3 regions of the Streptomyces sp. NPDC021100 genome follow, and region 2 is predicted to be linked to each of the others. Evidence: predicted binding sites of a transcription regulator. Region 2 holds the regulator's gene; each other region holds the start of a gene.
The links. The regulator HrcA, encoded in region 2, represses chaperone genes, less so after heat shock. The targets are predictions, from matches to a motif close to TTNGCACTCNGNNNNNCNGAGTGCNAA.

Region 1 (3,273 bases), on a different contig from region 2:
GTGATCGGCGACCTGGAGAAGAACCACCCGGGCATCGCCGCCCGCCTCCTCGACGACGCCGGCAAACTGCGCCGCTTCGTCAACGTCTACGTCAACGACGACGACGTCCGCTTCGAAGGCGGTCTGGCCGCGGCGACCCCGGACGGCGCGGGCGTGTCGATCATCCCGGCGGTGGCGGGCGGCTGAGCGCCCGCGACGCTGAGCGCCCACGACTCCGGGCGCTCGGCTGCAACGAGAGACGCATCCGGCAACGGGAACCACACGCGAACCACACGCGAACCGTGAATCGCCCCGACCGCTAAGCGGACGGGGCGATTCCGTCTGTTGAAGCGCGATACAGTTGGGACGTTCCCCCTCCGGTGTCAGAGCCGAACGCATATGAGAACCCGTCAAGTTGCGCAGGAATTAGGTGCGCGAATTGTCGGGTTGGCTGGCGTATGTCCGGCCCGACTTGCCCTGGAACATCCCCTGTTGGGCAGATATCGCCGCTCGGCGACGCCGGTATTTCTCGTCCGTCTGACCTGTTGCAGACGGCATCCGTGCAGATACATTCAGCCGCGGTCGACGCGTTCCGGCGCACACCCCTCGGTGTCACAAGGGGTGAGGTCTGACCCGGGTCCGCGAAGTGCGGTCCTGCGCAAGGGCCAGTAATAGGGGAGTTAGGCATGGCTCAGGGCACCGTCAAGTGGTTCAACGCGGAGAAGGGGTACGGCTTCATCGCGGTCGACGGTGGTGCGGATGTTTTCGTCCACTACAGCGCGATTCAGATGGACGGCTACCGCACCCTGGAAGAGGGGCAGCGAGTCGAGTTCGAGATCTCGCAGGGCCAGAAGGGACCTCAGGCCGACATGGTGAGGGTGACCGCCTGACCGCGGCGCATCGACCACCGATCGCTCAGTCTGCCGAAGGGGTCCGCACCGGGAGGTGCGGACCCCTTTGTCATGTCCGTTCATCTGTTCGGTGGTCGGCCTGTTCGGCCGTCCGGGTCGGCGGCGCGGGGGAGTGCGTCGGCCTTGGGCTGGGAAGGGTCTCCGGGGCGCCCCCGGGATCCGTTCGAAACGAGGTCCGGAACCCCTCCGGGACGGTGTCCGGGATGACCCCGGTCTTCGGAAGGACGCTTGCACTCGGAGGTGCCGAGTGCTAATCATTGGCTTAGCACTCTCCCAGTGAGAGTGACAGACTTGGACCGTCGGTGAGGTCCACGGGCCCGGCGGGGCAAGGAACCGCCGAGCATGTGGGCCGTCCGTCGCGGGCGCCTGTGCGGTCCGGAGCAATCCACCCCCAGTCCGGGAGGACCACTTCACATGGCCAAGATCATCGCGTTCGACGAGGAGGCGCGGCGCGGCCTTGAGCGCGGTATGAACCAGCTCGCCGACGCCGTCAAGGTCACCCTCGGCCCCAAGGGCCGCAACGTCGTCCTTGAGAAGAAGTGGGGCGCCCCCACGATCACCAACGATGGTGTCTCCATCGCCAAGGAGATCGAGCTGGAGGACCCGTACGAGAAGATCGGCGCCGAGCTGGTCAAGGAGGTCGCGAAGAAGACGGACGACGTCGCCGGTGACGGCACGACGACCGCGACCGTCCTCGCCCAGGCGCTGGTCCGCGAGGGTCTGCGCAACGTGGCCGCCGGTGCCAACCCCATGGCCCTGAAGCGCGGTATCGAGAAGGCCGTCGAGGCCGTCTCCGCCGCCCTCCTGGAGCAGGCGAAGGACGTGGAGACCAAGGAGCAGATCGCCTCCACGGCCTCCATCTCCGCCGCCGACACCCAGATCGGCGAGCTCATCGCCGAGGCGATGGACAAGGTCGGCAAGGAAGGCGTCATCACCGTCGAGGAGTCCCAGACCTTCGGTCTGGAGCTGGAGCTCACCGAGGGTATGCGCTTCGACAAGGGCTACATCTCGGCGTACTTCGCCACCGACATGGAGCGTATGGAGGCGTCCCTCGACGACCCGTACATCCTGATCGTCAACTCGAAGATCAGCTCGGTCAAGGACCTGCTGCCGCTCCTCGAGAAGGTCATGCAGTCCGGCAAGCCGCTGCTGATCATCGCCGAGGACGTCGAGGGCGAGGCCCTGTCGACCCTGGTCGTCAACAAGATCCGCGGCACCTTCAAGTCCGTCGCCGTCAAGGCCCCGGGCTTCGGCGACCGCCGCAAGGCCATGCTCGGCGACATCGCCATCCTCACCGGTGGCACGGTCATCTCCGAGGAGGTCGGCCTCAAGCTGGAGAACGCCGGTCTCGACCTGCTCGGCCGCGCCCGCAAGGTCGTCATCACCAAGGACGAGACGACCATCGTCGACGGTGCCGGTGACAGCGACCAGGTCCAGGGCCGCGTCAACCAGATCCGCGCCGAGATCGAGAACAGCGACTCGGACTACGACCGCGAGAAGCTCCAGGAGCGCCTCGCGAAGCTGGCCGGCGGCGTGGCCGTCATCAAGGCCGGTGCCGCGACCGAGGTCGAGCTCAAGGAGCGCAAGCACCGCATCGAGGACGCCGTTCGCAACGCGAAGGCGGCCGTCGAGGAGGGCATCGTCGCCGGTGGTGGCGTGGCCCTGCTCCAGGCCTCCCAGGTGTTCGAGAAGCTGGAGCTCGAGGGCGACGAGGCCACCGGTGCCAACGCCGTCAAGCTGGCCCTGGAGGCCCCGCTCAAGCAGATCGCCGTCAACGGTGGTCTCGAGGGCGGCGTCGTCGTGGAGAAGGTCCGCAACCTGACCGTCGGCCACGGCCTCAACGCCGCGACCGGCGAGTACGTCGACATGATCGCCGAGGGCATCATCGACCCGGCGAAGGTCACCCGCTCCGCCCTGCAGAACGCCGCCTCCATCGCGGCGCTCTTCCTCACCACCGAGGCCGTCATCGCCGACAAGCCGGAGAAGGCCGCCGCGGCCGCTCCGGGCGGCATGCCCGGTGGCGAGATGGACTTCTGAGCCGACCCGGCTCGCCAGTCCTGAAGCAGACCGAGGGCGGCATCCCCATCACGGGGATGCCGCCCTCGGGCGTTTCCGGGGAAAGCCGAAGAAGTACGTGGCGAGGAAGCCGGCCGCGTACCCGACCAGCAGCCCCGCCGCATACACCGCCACCGCCTCGACCGCCCCGTGATCCCCTCTGAGCAGCGGGAACAACGCCCAGCCGGACGGCCCGATCGCCGTCGCCCCCACGCTGCCGCTCCCGCCCTGTGCCATGAACCCCACGAACCCGCCGCCGAAGGCGCCTCCCACACAGGCCGTCGCGAAGGGCCGCCCCAGCGGCAGCGACACCCCGTAGACCAACGGC
Region 2 (3,273 bases):
GAGACGGGCCCGCCGCCCGCCGCCGAGGTCGAGCTCCGCTCCGTCGGCGACCTCGTGGGCCGGGGTCACCAGCCGGGCCGCGGCCTCGGCGGCGTCGCGCGCGTCCATCCCGTACCGGACCGCGTCCTCCCGCAGTTCCCCGGGGGCGAGCTGATCGGCGAGCCCCGCCGCCCCGTACACCGCCGCGCCCGCGAACGCGGCGGTGCCGAAGACGTGGTCGAAGTGGCCATGTGTGAGTGCGATGTGCGTCACGGGCCGCCCGAAGAGCTCCCGCACCTCCCGCTCGATCTCCCCACCCTCACGGAGCGTCGCCCCCGTGTCCACGACCAGGACGCCCGACGCCCCGACGACCGCCCCCGTCGTCGCGTCCCAGCGCGGCAGCCTGCGCCGGGCCACCCCCGGCGCGAGCCGTTCCCAGCGCGCCCCCCTGTGCTGCTCCTGGTCCGTTCCTCCGTGGTTTCCCATGCCGGGAACCTAACGCGCGCGCGGTACGGTGACCCGTCCGGCGGCGCACGCGGATCGGACGCGGATCGGATACGGAGCGCGACTGCCTTGCCGTGGCCGTGGTGGACCGCCGTACACTGACGTGTGGGGTTTGGCACTCGTGACCTTTGAGTGCCAGGCACGAGACCCGGGTAAGACCCGGGCAGGACCCCGCGAGACGGCTGGACCCGCTGGACTGGAGGTGTGCGCGGATGCTGAGCGAACGCAGGCTCAAGGTCCTGCGTGCCATCGTCCAGGACTACGTGGGCACCGAGGAGCCCGTCGGCTCCAAGGCCCTCACCGAGCGTCACCACCTCGGCGTGTCCCCTGCGACGGTGCGCAACGACATGGCGGTGCTGGAGGAGGAGGGGTTCATCGCCCAGCCCCACACCAGCGCCGGCCGGATCCCGACCGACAAGGGCTACCGCCTCTTCGTCGACCGGCTGGCGGGCGTCAAGCCGCTGTCCTCCGCGGAGCGGCGCGCGATCCAGAACTTCCTGGACGGCGCGGTCGACCTGGACGACGTGGTGGCCCGCACGGTGCGGCTGCTGGCGCAGCTCACCCGGCAGGTGGCGGTCGTGCAGTACCCGTCGCTGACCCGGTCGACCGTCCGGCACGTGGAGCTGCTGCCGCTCGCCCCCGCGCGGGTGATGCTGGTGCTGATCACGGACACCGGGCGGGTCGAGCAGCGGATGGTCGACTGCCCGGCGCCGGTCGGCGAGGTGGCGCTGGCGGATCTGCGGGCGCGGCTCAACAGCCGCGTGGTGGGCCGGCGGTTCACGGATGTGCCGCAGCTGGTGCAGGATCTCCCCGATTCCTTCGAGCAGGACGATCGCGGAACCGTTTCGACGGTCCTGGCCGTTCTCCTGGAGACCCTGGTCGAGGAGACCGAGGAGCGGCTGATGATCGGCGGCACCGCCAATCTCACCCGTTTCGGTCATGACTTCCCGCTGACGATCCGGCCCGTGCTGGAGGCGTTGGAGGAGCAGGTCGTCCTCCTCAAGCTGCTCGGCGAGGCCACGGATTCAGGCATGACCGTCCGCATCGGTCATGAGAACGCCCACGAGGGCCTGAACTCCACATCCGTCGTCGCCGTCGGCTACGGTTCGGGCGACGAAGCCGTCGCCAAACTCGGCGTGGTCGGACCGACCCGCATGGATTACCCCGGAACGATGGGAGCGGTACGCGCAGTGGCACGTTACGTCGGACAGATCCTGGCGGAGTCGTAAGTGGCCACGGACTACTACGCGGTCCTGGGCGTACGGCGCGATGCCTCGCAGGACGAGATCAAGAAGGCCTTCCGCCGCCTCGCCCGCGAGCTGCACCCGGACGTCAACCCGGACCCGAAGACGCAGGAGCGGTTCAAGGAGATCAACGCCGCTTACGAGGTGCTCTCGGACCCGCAGAAGAAGCAGGTCTACGACCTCGGCGGCGACCCGCTCTCGTCCTCGGGCGGCGGCGGTGGCGCCGGCGGCTTCGGTGCCGGGTTCGGCAACTTCTCCGACATCATGGACGCCTTCTTCGGTCAGGCGTCGCAGCGCGGCCCGCGCTCGCGCACCCGCCGCGGCCAGGACGCGATGATCCGGCTGGAAGTCGACCTGGACGAGGCGACGTTCGGCACGACCAAGGAGATCCAGGTCGACACGGCCGTCGTCTGCACCACGTGCAGCGGCGAGGGCGCCGCCCCCGGCACGTCCGCGCAGACCTGTGACATGTGCCGCGGCCGTGGTGAGGTCTCGCAGGTCACCCGCTCGTTCCTGGGCCAGGTCATGACCTCCCGCCCGTGCCCGCAGTGCCAGGGCTTCGGCACGGTCGTGCCGACGCCGTGCCCGGAGTGCGCCGGCGACGGCCGTGTCCGGTCCCGCCGCACGCTGACGGTCAAGATCCCCGCCGGTGTCGACAACGGCACCCGCATCCAGCTCGCGGGCGAGGGCGAGGTCGGCCCCGGCGGCGGCCCGGCCGGCGACCTCTACGTCGAGATCCACGAGAAGCCGCACTCGGTCTTCCAGCGGCGCGGTGACGACCTGCACTGCACGGTCACCATCCCGATGACCGCGGCGGCGCTGGGCACCAAGGTGCCGCTGGAGACGCTGGACGGCCTGGAGGAGATCGACATCCGGCCCGGCACCCAGTCCGGCCAGGCGATCCCGCTGCACCAGCGCGGTGTCACGCACCTGCGCGGCGGCGGGCGCGGCGATCTCATCGTGCACGTCGAGGTGACGACGCCCGGCAAGCTCGACGCACAGCAGGAGGAGCTGCTCCGGCAGCTCGCCAAGATCCGTGGCGAGGAGCGGCCGACGGGCGAGTTCAAGCCGGGGCAGCAGGGGCTGTTCTCGCGGCTGAAGGACGCGTTCAACGGGCGCTAGCGGACGGGCCGGATCCGGGGGCGTCCGGGTCCGGGCCGGCGCGGCCCGGGTTCCGTTCGGCACGGTCCGAGGAGCGTGACACGATGTGGTCATGGCCTTTGAATCCGTTGGGGAATCCGTAGGGGAACCCGTTGGGGACACCGCGCTGACCGGCCTGTTCCGGCACCCGATCGTGCAGGCCCCGATGGCGGGCGGCGGCTCCTGCCCGCCGCTCGCCGCGGCCGTCTCCGAGGCCGGCGGCCTCGGCTTCCTCGCCGCCGGCTACAAGACGCCGGCCGCGATGTACGAGGAGATCAAGCAGCTCCGTGCCCGTACGTCCCGGCCCTTCGGCGTGAACCTGTTCATGCCGCAGCCGCCCGCCGCGGACCCCGCGGCCGTCGAGGTCTACGCCGAGCAACTCGCGGGCGAGGCCACCTGGTACGAC
Region 3 (3,273 bases), on a different contig from region 2:
CGTCCTTGCCCAGGTTGTCGTCCAGCACCTTGACGGCGTGGACCAGGGCGGAGCCACCACCGGAGACGATGCCCTCCTCGACCGCGGCGCGGGTCGCGGAGATGGCGTCCTCCAGACGGTGCTTCTTCTCCTTGAGCTCGACCTCGGTGGCCGCGCCGACGCGGATGACGCACACGCCGCCGGCGAGCTTGGCGAGGCGCTCCTGGAGCTTCTCGCGGTCCCAGTCCGAGTCGGTGGTCTCGATCTCGGCCTTGATCTGGGCCACGCGGCCGGCGACCTCGTCCGAGTTGCCGCCGCCGTCGACGATGGTGGTGTCGTCCTTGGTGATGGTCACGCGGCGGGCGGAGCCGAGCACGTCCAGGCCGACCTGGTCGAGCTTGAGGCCGACCTCCTCGGCGACGACGGTGGCACCGGTGAGGGTGGCCATGTCGCCCAGCATCGCCTTGCGGCGGTCGCCGAAGCCGGGGGCCTTGACGGCCACGGCGTTGAACGTGCCGCGGATCTTGTTGACGACGAGGGTGGAGAGGGCCTCGCCCTCGACGTCCTCGGCGATGATCAGCAGCGGCTTGGAGCCACCGGCCTGGATGACCTTCTCCAGCAGCGGGAGCAGGTCGGCGATGGCGGAGATCTTGCCCTGGTGGATCAGGATGTACGGGTCGTCGAGGACGGCCTCCATACGCTCCTGGTCGGTGACCATGTAGGGCGAGAGGTAGCCCTTGTCGAAGGCCATGCCCTCGGTGAAGTCGAGCTCCAGACCGAAGGTGTTGGACTCCTCGACGGTGATGACGCCGTCCTTGCCGACCTTGTCCATCGCCTCGGCGATGAGCTCGCCGACCTGCTTGTCCTGGGCGGACAGCGCGGCCACGGCGGCGATGTCGGACTTGGAGTCGATCGGACGCGAGGTCGCGAGCAGCTCGTCGGAGACGGCCTTGACCGCGGCGTCGATGCCCTTCTTCAGGGCGGCCGGGGAGGCACCGGCGGCGACGTTGCGCAGACCCTCGCGGACCAGCGCCTGGGCCAGCACGGTCGCGGTGGTGGTGCCGTCACCCGCGATGTCGTTGGTCTTGGTCGCCACCTCCTTGACGAGCTGGGCGCCCAGGTTCTCGTACGCGTCCTCCAGCTCGACCTCGCGCGCGATGGTGACGCCGTCGTTGGTGATGGTGGGGGCGCCGAACTTCTTGTCGATGACGACGTTGCGGCCCTTGGGGCCGATCGTCACCTTGACCGTGTCGGCAAGCTTGTTGACGCCGCGCTCGAGGGCGCGACGGGCGTCCTCGTCGAACTTCAGGGTCTTCGCCATGGGTTACGTATCCTTCGCCGTGTCTCTCAAACGAACTGCGCCCCCGGCGCCCGGTTGTTGGACGCGGGTACCAGGGGCACAGAACAAAAGCCTCGAGAATTCGAAAGCTTCGGGGTGAACTACTTCTCGATGATCGCGAGCACGTCGCGGGCCGAGAGGACGAGGTACTCGTCGCCGTTGTACTTCACCTCGGTGCCGCCGTACTTGCTGTAGAGCACGACGTCGCCGACCTTGACGTCGAGCGGCAGGCGCTCGCCGTTCTCGAATCGGCCCGGGCCCACGGCGAGGACGGCACCCTCCTGGGGCTTCTCCTTCGCGGTGTCCGGGATGACCAGGCCAGAGGCCGTGGTCTGCTCGGCGTCCAGCGGCTGGACCACGATGCGGTCCTCGAGCGGCTTGATGGCAACCTTGGAGCTGGCGGTCGTCACGATCCGACCTCCCCCTTCGGAGATCTCACGGGGTCAATTGTCTGAGGTGGCGACCAGGTGGATCCGTCGTCGCGGGTGCCGGACCTGCCCGTCGCTGTGTTTGGCACTCGCCGGTGGAGAGTGCCAACGGAGCCGAGACTATGACGCGCTTAGCACTCGGTCAAGCGGAGTGCCAATTTGCGGGCGCGCGCCGGGGGCTTCCGGGCGCGTCGCGCGCCCCTTCATCCGGTGACGCGCCCGCTGTCAGACGTAGTCCTCCAGCCGCGCCACGGTGAACCCCTGCCGCTGGACGCTGCGCACCATGTTGGCGACCATCCCCGTCATGGTCGTGCCCTTGAGCTCGGCGGGACCGCGGAAGTGCGCGAGCACGATGTCGCCGGGACGAAGCTTCCCCGCTTCGGCGTACCTCATGTCATTGATCTGCATCGTGGCCTCCCACAGCACGACGGCCTTGACCCCGCAGGAGCCGGCCGCCGCCAGGGTGGCGTCGTTGTAGTTGCCGTACGGCGGACGGAAGAGCTCCGGCCGCTTGCCGAACCGCTTCCTCAGCGTCTCCTGCTGCCCGCAGATCTCCCGCTTCTGCGCCTCGGCGGAAAGGGTGCGCAGATTGGGGTGGGTGAGCGTGTGGTTGTGCACGCCGTTGCCGAGGGCGCGCAGCTCGTCGAAGTAGCCGTAGCCGCGCCCGGCGCGCGCGGCGCTGTCCGTCAGGAACATGCTGAACGGCAGCTTGAGGTCCTTGGCCATGCGCAGGAACGCCGGGTCCTTCTCGGCGCCGTCGTCGAAGGTCAGGAAGACGACCTTGTCCTTGGTCGGCACCCGCCGGACGATCTGCGGCGTCCCGCCCTTGTGGTGCTCGGTGAGCCGGGTGGCGGGCGGCGCCGGGGGCGGGGCGAGCGGCTTGTCGAGCCCCCAGCGGCGGTACGCGGCGGGGTCCGGGGCGGGGGTGCTCCGCTTCTCCTTGGGCTGCTCGGCGGCCCTCGTGGTGCCGGACCCCGTCCCCCCGCCCTCCTTCTTCGGGCCGTCCGACCCGGAGGAGCACCCGGAGAGCAGCAGGGCGGCGGCGCAGAGCGGGACGAGGGAGAGGCGGGCGGAGCGGCGGATGCGGCTGCGTATTCGGCTGCGGTTTCGGCCGCGGTGTGGGCCGGTTCCAGGCGGAGTCACAAGAACGATTCTTGTTCATTCATTCGAGTGATCGCACCGTGGAGGGGGCGGGACGAGTGGTGCACGAGAATGGAACCGTGCCCGCCCCGAACACCGATACCAGCGCCCTCACCGCCGTCGACGGCTTCGCCGCCCTCCTCACCGACGAGGGCCGCCGGCTCCTGGAGGAGCTGCGCGACCACGACCCGGCCCGGGAGCTGGCCGTCGCGACCCGGCTGCGCCGCGACCACCCCGCCGAACTGGTCTCCGCCGCCCTCGGGCAGGCGCGGCTGCGGCAGCGGGCGGTGGCGAAGTTCGGTACCGAGGACGCGTACCGCATGTACTTCACACCCAACGGCGTCGAGCAGGCCACCCGCGCCTCCGTCGCCACGTACCGGGCCCGCC

Region 1: the regulator HrcA is predicted to act here: its motif matches at 1,153-1,179, upstream of groL (chaperonin GroEL).
Region 3: the regulator HrcA is predicted to act here: its motif matches at 1,878-1,904, upstream of groES (co-chaperone GroES).

The regions. Positions count from the first base shown of each region.
Region 1 is NZ_JBIRQH010000007.1:37,883-41,155, forward strand. Features, by position in the region: gene ACH4PU_RS15540 (MoaD/ThiS family protein) at 1-186, shown strand, start outside; gene ACH4PU_RS15545 (cold-shock protein) at 666-869, shown strand; gene groL (chaperonin GroEL) at 1,305-2,927, shown strand; gene ACH4PU_RS15555 (PTS transporter subunit EIIC) at 2,976-3,273, opposite strand, start outside.
Region 2 is NZ_JBIRQH010000013.1:130,119-133,391, reverse strand. Features, by position in the region: gene ACH4PU_RS23120 (MBL fold metallo-hydrolase) at 1-465, opposite strand, end outside; gene hrcA (heat-inducible transcriptional repressor HrcA) at 696-1,712, shown strand; gene dnaJ (molecular chaperone DnaJ) at 1,713-2,849, shown strand; gene ACH4PU_RS23105 (nitronate monooxygenase) at 3,034-3,273, shown strand, end outside.
Region 3 is NZ_JBIRQH010000009.1:75,571-78,843, forward strand. Features, by position in the region: gene groL (chaperonin GroEL) at 1-1,300, opposite strand, end outside; gene groES (co-chaperone GroES) at 1,420-1,728, opposite strand; gene ACH4PU_RS18345 (polysaccharide deacetylase family protein) at 1,972-2,889, opposite strand; gene ACH4PU_RS18350 (methyltransferase domain-containing protein) at 2,967-3,273, shown strand, end outside.